3 regions of the Bacillus swezeyi genome follow, and region 1 is predicted to be linked to each of the others. Evidence: predicted binding sites of a transcription regulator. Region 1 holds the regulator's gene; each other region holds the start of a gene.

Region 1 (4,234 bases):
GGAATGGTTTTTCAGTTTTTTCATTTCTTCAAGCAGCATCTGTTTCTGCTGATCAAAGTCCTCATTGTTTGGTGCAGCCTGCTGTTTTTGGTCAGGCTGACTGTCGGATGCTTCGCTTTCCTGAAGCCAATCAGGCAGCTTTTCCTCCCTGATGACTTTATTGCTTCGCGAGGTCTGCTTTTTCTTTCCTTCTGCCCACTCCAGGTACTGGCGGTTTTCTTCTTTTGCGAGCTGCATGGCTTCCCTGACCGTCTGCACTTTTTTTCTGGCCCAGTGGGAAGCGATTTTTTGGATGTAGTTTTTTGAAAGCTTCATATCGGTTTTCAACATGACATAATAGATCAGAACATTGATGACACCCGGCTCTAATTTTTGGTCAAGCATGATTTCTTCTATGATTTTCAAATCGGCTTTTGGAGGCTCGGCTCCTCCCGCGATATCCTGCAGCAGCTTCCTTGGCGATACCTGTTCAAGCTGAGCAATTAAGGTGTCTTCCTTTGAGCTCTTCGGGGACTGTTCACTTGTATGTTCACGAAGCTTGAGCGGCTGCACTTTATCCACGAGCTCCGGAAGCAAACCGTTTCTCTCGATTTGATACCAGTCGCTCGCCGCTTTTCTGAGCGCTTCTGTTGTGATTGTATCATGTTCGTTCACTGCGGACATGACAACGCTTTGCATTTGCAGCGGCTCGATCCCGTAAAGGAAGGCCAGCTTTTTGATCGTTTCCTTCACTTGATCTGTCAGCGCCTTTCTCGGTATGAGCGTTTCAGATAAACCGGCCATAAACAATTGAAAGTCAAAAGCATTGTCTGTTATAGAAATCGGTTTGCTTTTTCCCTCTTTCATAAATTCCTGATCGTCACTAAGCTCCATCGCATCGGCCATATCCTCGGACATCTTCCATTCGCTCGGCTGGACGGATGAAAAAACCTCGTTGAACGAACGGGTCATATCACGGGCTTCTTCCGGAATAGAAGGATGGGCGAAATATTCTTTCAGCTGCTGAAACCTTGCTTTTCCGACGCGGTTGTATAAGAACACATTCAGCATTCCGTCTTGAAAAAACTCGTCCGGCCTAAGCGGCGGGATCAGTTCATATATAAATAAACGCTCATGCTCCGTTTCTTTCATATAGGTTTTTAACAGTCCGATCCCCTCAAGCTTTTCCTTTTCGGCGTGAATCGTTTTCAGATTGATCTGCATCGTCCCCATCAGCTGTCTGTGGGTCGAGCTTTTTCTTCCCCAAACTCTGTTTTGTTCCAGCTCCCCCCACAGCGTGAAAAACAAGCCGAGCGAAAAAGAGCCGATTAAAGGCTGATACAATAGCGTGATAATTTGCCTGTCCAGATCCTGCAGCAATCCGTGGCTTTTAACGATGTAAGGATCAACGGGAAGCAAATCTTTCCAATAATTACTCATATCTTTTGTCAACCTTCCACTTTGTTTCTTGTCCTCATTTTACACCTTTTTCAGGTTTTCATGTCGTTTTTGTCATGAGAAAAGAGCTGGATATATTGACAGCTCTTTACCGTTCTTTCTTTATTAAGTCTTTCAGCTCATCGATAAAAACATTGATATCTTTAAATTGACGGTATACTGAAGCAAAGCGGACATATGCGACTTCATCGATTTTCGCTAAACGATCCATCACCATTTCCCCGATATTCTCGCTTTTGACTTCAGAGACGCCTTGATTTCTGAGCTCTTTTTCAATTTCAAAACAAATATCTTCAAGCTGCTTTAAAGCGACAGGCCGCTTTTCACAGGCTTTAATCAAGCCGCGGAGCATTTTCTCCCGGCTGAATTCCTCGCGAATCCCTTCTTTTTTCACGACGATCAGCGGAATTTCTTCCACTTTTTCAAATGTAGTAAACCGATAATTGCACGATTCGCACTCGCGTCTTCTACGAATGGATCTGCCTTCGTCAACCGGACGGGAGTCCAAAACCCTCGTCCCATTATGCTGACATGCTGGACATTTCATTTTTTCAGCTCCCTATTCAGTTGTTTGGTTTTACAGCCTTAGCAAGCTTTCGGTCCAATTCCCGATAAACCGTTGAGACCATGCTGCGGCTGTAGCCAAAATCAGTCGGTAAAAATGTTTCCGTCGATACATTAAAATCTACGGCTGTATCAAAAGGGCCAATCGAAACGACTGTCGCCACCAGAAAAGCCTTTCTCGTTTTTTTGATTTCAGCGCTTATTTCTCCTCTTTCTTCTGACACCGATATCACGGTGCATCCGTCAAACCCTTCCAGCACTTCCAAGACAGCTTCCAGCGCTTGTTTGGCTGTCGCTTTATAATAGCGGCTTTTCAGCTCGTCCAAAGGATGGCGGTCAGACGTTTCGGCATGCGTTGAAAAAAACCCCTGAATTTTTTGGAAAATACTCATATATCCCTTATCCCCTTTGCCTTTCTTCTCTATATTTTATTAAAAAAACTCTTCATTTCCAAGGGAAAACAAATCAGGGAAGAAAATGACGGAAGGTGCGTTCTGGAGGATTGTCATAAAAGGAAAGAAAAAGGAGCGGATTTTAAAAAGCGGTGACCGCTTTTTTATCCAGCTCCTCCATCGGCATTAAAGTGCCTGCGCTTTGGCTTTTGCCTGTTTAATTTGAACAGGTCCCATGCCTCTTGGTATTTCAATGTTCTCTCTTGTTTCCGCTCTTAATTCTTCTGCGATATAATCCGCAGCTACGTTCGGATCTAAATCTCCGCAAGTATAAACATCAATGCTGGCATATCCGTGTTCAGGAAAACTGTGGATGGTCAGGTGAGATTCAGAAATGATCACGACCCCGCTTACGCCTTGTGGCGCAAACTTATGAAAGGCTACCTCACGTACCTCAGCACCTGACTTTAGTGCCGCATTTACAAACGTTTTTTCAATAAAATCCATGTCATTCAGCTTATCAAAATCGCATCCCCACAGTTCGGAGATAACGTGACGCCCCATTGTTTCCATAGCATGGACCCCCCTTAACAAGAATTAGAAAAGTGAATTTCCAAGCAACTGAACCGGTCATTTACCACGGGGGAAAGTTAGTCCGGAGAGGTCCTAACCCTTTAAGTAATGCCGAAGCGCTCACGCACTAGAAGTTCACGAAAAATAGTATACTTTGTTTGAATATTTTTTGCAAGGCGGTTTTATTAAATCATGGTTAAGGGGTATTTATTTTTTATCCGTCCATGCTTTTATTTTATACAGCTGATGGATGTTTCATTCTTGAAGCGACATATCTGATTAAATCAACAACCCTGCAGGAGTATCCCCATTCATTGTCATACCATGCAAGCACTTTCATTTTTCTGTTTTCAAGCACCATCGTTGAAAGGCTGTCAATGACGGCTGAATATGGATTTGTGTTAAAGTCTGATGACACGAGCGGTTCGTCGCATACGTCGATGATTCCTGACATGGACCCTGCAGCTGCCATGCGGAACGCTTCATTTATTTCTTCAGCAGATACATCACTTTTTAAATCTGCGACAAGGTCAACGAGTGAAACATTTGAAACAGGCACCCGCAAAGCCAATCCATGCATTCTTCCTTTTAAATGCGGCATGACCAGAGACAGCGCTTTCGCTGCGCCAGTTGTCGTCGGAATGATCGAAGATCCGCAGGCACGGGCTCTTCTCAGGTCTTTGTGCGGATTGTCAATGTTTTTTTGATCGTTGGTAAACGCGTGGACGGTCGTGACAAGGCCATTTTCGATTCCAAATGCATCATCAAGCACTTTTGCGACGGGTGCAAGACAATTTGTCGTACACGATGCATTCGAAATAATCGTATGGCGTTCAGCATCGAACTCGCGCTCATTTACGCCCATCACGATCGTAATATCTTCATTTTTACCCGGAGCCGTTAAAATGACCTTTTTCGCTCCAGCTTCGATATGCGCTTCCGCTTTTTCCTTCGAATTAAACTTGCCTGTCGCTTCGACCACAATGTCTATTTCATTATCTGCCCACGGCAGAAGCCTTGGATCTCTTTGATTGGTCAGCATGACCTTTTGACCGTTTACTAAAAGATGGTCTTCCTCTGCTTTGACATCAAGCTGATAGCGTCCGTGATTTGTGTCATACTTTATTAAATGAGCCAGCGTTTCTGCCGGATAGCTCGCATTGATCACTGCAATGTCAATCTGTTCATCAAGCATCGCTTTTCTAAACACCATTCTGCCGATGCGGCCGAATCCGTTTATCGCTACTTTCACTTTCATCAAACATACA
Region 2 (4,234 bases), 1.2 Mb from region 1:
GTCTTTGAAGAAGGGCTCTGATTATATCCATGGCCTTCTGAAAGAACGCGATCCCGAAGCGGCAAAATCCATCCACCCAAACAATATGCGCAGAGTCATCAGGGCGCTCGAAATTTTACATACGACCGGAAAAACCATGTCTGATCATATGGAAATACAGCAAAAAGAACTTTTGTACAACACGGCCCTTGTCGGTTTGACGATGGATCGCGATGTGCTGTATGACAGAATTAACAAGCGTGTGGACCACATGATGGATGAGGGGCTTTTGGAAGAAGTGAAACAGCTCTATGATGAAAAAGTAAGAAACTGCCAGTCTGTTCAGGCGATCGGATATAAAGAGCTTTATGCGTATCTTGAAGGCAAGGCATCGCTGCCAGAGGCAGTCGAGACGCTCAAGCGAAACTCAAGGCGCTACGCCAAACGGCAGCTGACATGGTTCAGGAATAAAATGGATGTCGCCTGGTTTGATATGACGCCCCCTGTCAAAATCGAGCAGAAAAAACAGGAAATTTTCAGTTGTATAGCAGGAAAGCTCGAACTTTAATCGAAACAATATGATATAGAGAAACAAGGAGGACCAGAATTATGAAATCGATAAATATTCAAGATCAGTTTTTGAATCAGATTCGTAAAGAAAATACATTTGTCACGGTCTTTTTACTTAATGGATTTCAGCTGCGCGGTCAAGTAAAAGGATTTGACAACTTCACAGTATTGATTGAATCGGAAGGAAAGCAGCAGCTTATATACAAACATGCCATTTCGACATTCGCCCCGCAAAAAAACGTTCAGCTCGAACTCGAATAGCGATTCACAGACGAAAGACCATGCCTTGCATGGTCTTTTTTAGATTGCCTGACAAAATCCTAAAACGGTTTAAAGTTTTGGGATTTTTGGTATTTTCAAGGTGACCTTAAAAGCATTGCAGTCGTTGTCGAGCCTGCCGAGTCGGTGTTAATAACGGCGGCTAACTGCTCAGACGTCCTGTCTGAACGCCGCCGTCATCACGATCTGTGAAATCCCGATGCTTTCAAATTTACAAAGCGGCAACTAACCGCTAAACTAAGTATTGTTTACTTCAAATCAGTTTTAAAATGCAAAGGAATGAGTGAGCGATGAAACCTAAAATTGTCATTAACCACTGGGAAGAAACCTGTGAAGATGAGTCGTGCTTTGAATACGGCACAAGTATTCTCGTTAACGGAAAAGAACTTGTCAGAGAAGCGTCAATCCTGACCGCCGTTCAATCCGTCCTTAAGGAACTCGGCATTGAAGCCGATATTAAAGAAGTATGTGAGAACAAGTGTTGCGACACTTACAAAAAATAAGCGAAAAAGTCTAGTCTACTAACACAATTTTTTTCATGTTATGATAGATTTCGGTTTAATGAGTAGGGTGAGCGAACGGCTCTCATTCTACTCATATTTCTTTGGCATTTAGGCCCCCTAACTGAAACAAATTGTGAACTTTCTCAACTTGCGTATCAATATATTGTGTTTTTTTGAATGATGGTATACTATATATTGTGAAAGGGTCGAGTTGAGAGACTCGGGAACAATTTTAATAGGTCGTGATAATGATGATTCAGATCGTATTTGATTCAAAAACGGGAAACGTTCAGCGCTTTGTGGAGAAAACGCCTTTTCGAAATAAACGGAAGGTCAGCACAGAGGAATATCTAGACGAACCGTTTGTTTTAATCACGTACACGACAGGTTTTGGGGAAGTTCCGAAAACAACTGAGATGTTTCTTGAGAAAAACGCCCACCTTTTAATAGGAGTGGCGGCAAGCGGAAACAAGGTTTGGGGAGATAATTATGCGAAGAGCGCAGAAAAAATATCGAAACAGTATCAAGTTCCGATTCTCCGCAAATTCGAGCTTAGCGGGACGGCCAAAGATGTTGAACTGTTTACTCAGGAGGTAGAAAGAGTTGTCACAAAATCAGGTGCCAAAATGGATCCAGTTAAACAATGAGATCATGATTCAAAAAGACGGGAAATTCCAGTTTGATAAAGATAAAGAAGCTGTACATAGTTATTTTGTAGACTATATCAACCAAAATACGGTTTTTTTCCATGATCTGAAAGAAAAAATCGATTACTTAATAAAGAATGACTACTATGAAGAAGAGTTTTTAAGCCTCTACACCTTTGCAGAAATCAAGGAAGTCTTCAAAGAGGCTTATGCAAAAAAATTCAGATTCCCGTCTTTTATGAGCGCTTTTAAGTTTTACAATGACTACGCGCTCAAAACAAACGACAAGAAAAAAATTCTTGAGCGCTATGAAGACCGGATCTCTATCGTTGCTTTATTTTTTGCAAACGGAGATAAGGAGAAGGCGAAGGAATTTGTCAGAATGATGATCAACCAGGAATATCAGCCGAGCACGCCAACTTTCTTAAATGCCGGACGCAAGCGCCGGGGCGAACTGGTCAGCTGCTTCCTGCTGGAAGTCAATGATTCCTTAAACGATATCTCCAGAGCGGTTGACATTTCGATGCAGCTTTCCAAGCTGGGCGGCGGCGTGTCGCTGAACCTGTCAAAACTGCGTGCGAAGGGCGAAGCGATCAAAGACGTCGAAAATGCCACAAAAGGCGTCGTCGGCGTGATGAAACTTCTAGACAACGCGTTCCGCTATGCTGATCAGATGGGGCAGAGACAAGGCTCCGGAGCAGCCTATTTAAACATTTTTCACCGCGATATCAATGATTTTCTTGATACAAAGAAAATATCTGCTGATGAGGATGTCAGGGTGAAAACCTTGTCAATCGGGGTTGTGATTCCCGACAAATTCATCGAGCTTGCGAGAGAGGATAAAGCGGCTTATGTATTCTATCCTCACACCGTTTATAAAGCGTACGGCGAGCATTTGGATGAAATGGACATGAACGAGATGTACGACCGTCTGGTGGAAGACCCAAGGGTCAAGAAAGAAAAAGTAAGCCCGCGGAAAATGCTTGAAAAGCTTGCGGTATTAAGATCTGAATCCGGGTACCCGTACATCATGTTCCAGGACAACGTCAATAAAGCCCATGCGCTTAATCATGTTTCAAAGGTCAAATTTTCAAACCTTTGTTCGGAAGTTCTTCAGGCTTCCCAAGCATCATCGTATACCGACTACGGCGAGGAAGATGAAATCGGGCTGGATATCTCCTGCAACCTGGGTTCTTTGAATATCCTGAATGTGATGAAAAACAAATCGCTGGAGCAGACGGTGAAGCTTGCGACAGACTCGCTGACGCACGTATCGGAAACAACAAACATCACGAACGCGCCGGCTGTCAGAAAGGCAAACAAAGCGATGAAGTCAATCGGTCTCGGAGCGATGAACCTTCACGGATATTTGGCGCAAAACAATATCGCTTATGAAAGCGAAGAAGCAAGAGACTTCGCGAACACTTTCTTTATGATGATGAACTTCTACTCCATTGAACGGTCGGCAGAGATCGCCAAACAAAAAGGGGAGACGTTCCATCAGTTTGAAGGTTCAGCTTATGCGACAGGAGAATACTTTGAAAAGTATGTTACAAAAGATTTTTCGCCTCAATCCGAAAAGGTTGCAGCACTTTTTGAAGGCATGCACATCCCGACAACAGAAGACTGGCAGCGATTGAAAGAGTTTGTCGCAGAGCACGGGCTGTACCACAGCTACAGACTGTGCATCGCACCGACAGGATCTATTTCATATGTGCAGTCAAGCACCGCATCGGTGATGCCGATTATGGAGCGGATTGAAGAAAGAACATACGGCAATTCGAAAACATACTATCCAATGCCTGGTCTGGCGCCAAGCAACTGGTTCTTCTACAAAGAAGCGTATGATATGGACATGTTTAGAGTCGTCGATATGATCGCAACGATCCAGCAGCATGTTGACCAAGGCATAAGCTTTACATTGTTCCTGAAAGATACAATGACGACACGCGATCTGAACCGGATCGATCTTTATGCCCACCATAAAGGGATTAAAACACTTTACTATGCAAGAACGAAGGATACAGGGCAAGAAGGCTGCCTTTCTTGTGTCGTTTGATTAAAGGAGAGTATGCGAAAGTGACGAAAATATATGATGCAGCAAACTGGTCAAAGCATGAAGATGATTTTACCCAGATGTTTTACAATCAAAATGTAAAGCAGTTTTGGCTTCCGGAGGAAATCGCCTTGAACGGCGATCTCCTCACATGGAAGTACTTGGGCAAAAATGAACAGGACACATACATGAAAGTGCTC
Region 3 (4,234 bases), 720 kb from region 1:
TTCGATTGCAGTCAGCTTATAGTGGACAGGGATGTGAAACGAATTCGTATAATAAATCCGGTCCGTTACATTGTGAATGGAGCCGAATTGGATTTTGTCTTTTTTCACGAATTTACCTGACAACCCTTCTGCAGGTGTAGCGATCAGCGAAAAGTTCAGCTTGTATGTTTCTGTGGCTTCATCTGCCCTGTCTCTCATATATTGCACGATTTTTTTCCCAAGCTCAAACGATTCTTCGCTTTCTCCATGGTGTTTTCCCGTCAATGCTGTCAAGGCTTCAGCCAGTCCGATAAACCCTATGCTCAACGTACCATGCTTTAAAACGTCTTCAAGCGTATCGTCGGGACCGAGCTGCCCGCTTTCATGCCAAATGCCTTGCGAATACAGGAATTTGAAGTCTTTCGCTCTTTTTTTACACTGAAAGGCGTACCGTTCCAGCAGCTGTTGAATCGTTAAATCGATATAATGGCTTAAAGAAGTAAAAAACTGTTCTATGTTTTCGCTCAGCAGCGCAATTTTGACGATGTTGATCGACGTAAATGACAAATTTCCTCTGCCGATGCTGTTTTCTTTTCCATGGATATTGGACATGACACGCGTTCTGCATCCCATATAAGCAATTTCACTTTCCGGTGTCCCGTCATAAAAAGGCTTGTTCACCGGAGAGTCAATAAAGCTGAAGTTGGGAAACAGCCTTTCTGCGCTCGTTTCTAATGCCAGCTGATATAAATCATAGTTTTTGTCGGTCTTATGGACGTTGATTCCTTCTTTCATTTTGAAAATCTGGATTGGAAAAATGGGCGTCTCCCCTTTGCCCAGGCCGGCTTTTGTCGCCTTGAGAACGTTTCTGATCAGCATGCGCCCTTCCATTGATGTATCCGTCCCGTAATTAATCGAGACAAACGGAACCTGTCCGCCGCCTCTGGAATGCATGCTGTTGGCATTATGTATAAAAGCTTCGCACGCCTGGTAGGTTGTCCGGTCCGTCTCTTCCCATGCCATTTCCCTTATTTCCTCTTCAGTTAATGAAGTCGGATATTGTTTGATCCGCTTGACATGTTTTTCAAAGGTTTTGCGGACATAAGGCGCCAGGTCATAATCAAACATCGGGAATGACTGGCCTCCATGCTGCATATTTTGATTGGATTGAAAAATGATAGATGCGAGTGACAGGGCGCTCATAATGTCTTTCGGTTCCCTGAGGGAGCCGTGGCCTGTGTTAAACCCGCCTTTTAACAGCTGTCCTAAAGGAATTTGGCAGCAAGTCGTTGTCCCGCTCGCCATAAAATCCAAATCGTGCGGATACAACACATTGTCATCGACCGCCTTCTTTATTTCCGGCGACATTAAGTAATGAAGCGCATAATGTCTGGAGCTCTCGGATGCAAACCGGCTCATTTGCCCCATCGGGGATCGGCCGTCTACATTGGCATTTTCCTGCATAATATCATGGTTTCCATATCCGACGATGTCGTGAAACGTTTCTGTCAGTTGTGATAATCCTTGTTCTTTACTGCCTGTTGTCATCCTGATCTCTCCTATTAAAACCATATATTGTGTTAGTTATATATACAAACACTACATATTGATATTAGCACGGATTTCAGTCGTGAATTTCAACAATTTGGTGACGTTCTTTGAAAACGCCGGAAAAAAAAGCGCCGCGGATCTGGACAGTCCCGCGGCGCTTTTAAGCCTGAATCATTTATAGTCAATCGTTATTTGTTTTGGAGGCTTTCTCTGTCTCGTTCTTTTTTCTATCCAAACGGTCGCAAGCGGTGTCAGAAGTGAAGTGACAATGACGCTTGTGGCAATAATAGCCGTGGCTGACTCTGCCACAGGGGCAAACATCGGGTTTGCATCCGCCAGGGCGTATGGGACGGCTACGGCCGCCCCGGCGGTTGATGACGCCGCCACCCCGGCCACCCCGTCTCCTCTCGCAATAAACTTGTCGAGTAAATAAAGGGAGGTTCCGGATAAAATGACGACCGATACACCGACAAAAATACCTAAAAGACCGGATTGAACCAGCATTTTAAAATCGAGCGTGTTTCCCAAAGAAAATGCGAAAAACGGGATGATCGCAGGGACGACCTTTCCAAATAAATCACGCAGATCAGGGTCAAGATTTCCAAGTATGCAGCCAAGCAAAAACGGGATCACGGTTGCAGCAAGCGTCTCCCATGGAAATGCCGCCAGCCCTGTTACACCAAACGTTACCATCGTCATAAACGGGCCTGATTCGGTGCTGATAAAAGCAAAAGCACCTGCGTCTTCCTTTCGCCCCATATGGTTCATTAACGCCAAGTACAGCCCGCCGTTTGTTTCATTCATGACCGCAACGATCGCCAGAACCGACAATCCTGCAAAAAATCCTGTTTGAATTCCTTCATCGGGAATAAACTGCGAAGCGATCAATCCCAATACAGCAGCAAAACCAATCTTGCCGATCAGAAGCGTCAAACCTTTTCTGGCAATATAGCCTGAAGAGCGAAAGTCAATGGTGGCCCCCACACAAAAGATGAATACGCCTAAAATCGGCAGTGTTCCAGTAATCAGGGCACCCGTAAATCCGCCGAAAAATTCTGCCGTTCCGGGGGCGAACGTATTCAGCGTTGCGCCAAGAAACAGCGGAATGATCATCATGCCCCCCGGCACACGTTCAATCGTTGCTTTAATTTTCATCATTTAATCTCCCATTCTAAAGTAATGAAAACACAAAGCTATTGATCTACCAAAACCCGAATGATCTTCACGCTGCAGGATGGTTTATTTTTGTTTGACCCGTCTATTCAAGATGTGCTGAAGATCCTCTTCTGAAACTTTATCCAGCTGGCTTCCCACTCCTACGGCCAAAGCCCCGGCATCAAGCCATTTTTCCACCTCGCCCGGATGAATTCCTCCGGTCGGAATGAAGCGGATATTTGGGAAAGGGCCGGCGAGATTTTTCATATAGGAGATTCCTGAAGTTCCGCCGGGAAACAACTTAAGAATGCGAAATCCCTTTGAGACCGCTTCCATAATTTCGCTTGGTGTTATCACGCCCGGTATAAAAAATGTATGCAATGATTCAATTTCATCGGCCAATTCTCCAGAAAACCCCGGGCTGACGATAAATTTCGCCCCTGCTGCAGCGGCTTCCCGCGCCTGCCGGCTTTCAATAACCGTTCCCGCCCCCACAAGAATGCCGTCTTTTTTCGCCAATTTTTCGATCAGCAGCGACGCACCCGGCGTGGTATATGTGATTTCAATCGCAGTAATTCCTTTATCGATCAGACGCTCAATCGCTTCTTCAGCCGCTTCCATATTTTTCGCACGGATGACAGCGATCAGCCCGGCCTTTGCAAGATGCTCCTGCACTTTTTCGATCATGGACATTTCCATTATGGTTAACCCCCTATTTTTTGATTGTTTCTCAGGGCCGTCATAAAGTCTTTCAGCTGATCTCTCGACGGAAGGCCCTCCATATCCCCCGGAGCCATCACAGCGAGCGCTCCGATCGCATTTGCTCTTTGCACAGCTTCTTCCAATGGAAGCCGGTCTAAAAGTCCGCTGATGATCCCCACGGCAAAGCCGTCCCCCGCTCCAACGGTGTCGACCACTTTCTCAACGGCATAACCGGGCACATAGCCGTCTTTTTCGGCTGTCCGGTAATAAGCCCCCTCTTTTCCAAGCTTGACGACGATAAGCTTGACTCCCTGATTCAAGTAAAATTCCGCGATTTCTTCAGGTGTGTTGAACCCCGTCAGCAGCTTCCCTTCGCTGATTCCGGGAAGAAACCAGTCAGACTGGACGGCGATTTCATTGATCGTATGAACCATTGTCTGCTGATCGGGCCAAAGCTGGAAGCGAAGATTCGGATCAAACGAAATCGTTTTTCCGTCTTTCTTCATTTGCTGAACAGCATGGTGTGTAAATTCTTTCATGTCTTTTGATAATGCCGGCGGTATACCCGTCATATGCATATGCTGCGCCTGCTTGAAATACTCGGCGGGATAATCGTGTATACTCATCGTACTTGCGGCAGACCCTTTCCGGTAATACGTCACATCGGGATCTCCGTTTTCAACCTTTGATTTGAGCAGTATCCCCGTCTGTCTGCCTGCCGTGCGTTTGACTTCCGAAATATCGACTCGTTCCTTTTTTAGTTCATTTAAAATAAACGTTCCGAGTGAATCATCCCCGACCTTGCTCATCCAGCCTATCCGAAAGCCTAAGCGGGCAAGCCCGACAG

The links. Region 1 encodes NrdR, which represses ribonucleotide reductase genes. Its sites were predicted from a motif close to AACACNATATATNGTGTT; they were not measured.
Region 2: the regulator NrdR is predicted to act here: its motif matches at 1,516-1,533, upstream of nrdI (class Ib ribonucleoside-diphosphate reductase assembly flavoprotein NrdI).
Region 3: the regulator NrdR is predicted to act here: its motif matches at 1,544-1,561, upstream of RBH91_RS19940 (anaerobic ribonucleoside triphosphate reductase).

What each region holds. Positions count from the first base shown of each region.
Region 1 covers NZ_CP133085.1:3,263,866-3,268,099, forward strand. Annotated here, with positions in the region: gene RBH91_RS16160 (replicative helicase loading/DNA remodeling protein DnaB) at 1-1,419, opposite strand, end outside; gene nrdR (transcriptional regulator NrdR) at 1,526-1,984, opposite strand; gene RBH91_RS16170 (cytosolic protein) at 2,001-2,393, opposite strand; gene speD (adenosylmethionine decarboxylase) at 2,580-2,966, opposite strand; gene RBH91_RS16180 (glyceraldehyde-3-phosphate dehydrogenase) at 3,202-4,224, opposite strand.
Region 2 covers NZ_CP133085.1:2,054,842-2,059,075, forward strand. Annotated here, with positions in the region: gene miaA (tRNA (adenosine(37)-N6)-dimethylallyltransferase MiaA) at 1-547, shown strand, start outside; gene hfq (RNA chaperone Hfq) at 589-810, shown strand; gene RBH91_RS10220 (hypothetical protein) at 1,119-1,331, shown strand; gene nrdI (class Ib ribonucleoside-diphosphate reductase assembly flavoprotein NrdI) at 1,583-1,978, shown strand; gene nrdE (class 1b ribonucleoside-diphosphate reductase subunit alpha) at 1,935-4,037, shown strand; gene nrdF (class 1b ribonucleoside-diphosphate reductase subunit beta) at 4,058-4,234, shown strand, end outside.
Region 3 covers NZ_CP133085.1:3,982,910-3,987,143, forward strand. Annotated here, with positions in the region: gene RBH91_RS19940 (anaerobic ribonucleoside triphosphate reductase) at 1-1,527, opposite strand, end outside; gene kdgT (2-keto-3-deoxygluconate transporter) at 1,702-2,685, opposite strand; gene RBH91_RS19950 (bifunctional 4-hydroxy-2-oxoglutarate aldolase/2-dehydro-3-deoxy-phosphogluconate aldolase) at 2,770-3,384, opposite strand; gene RBH91_RS19955 (sugar kinase) at 3,390-4,234, opposite strand, start outside.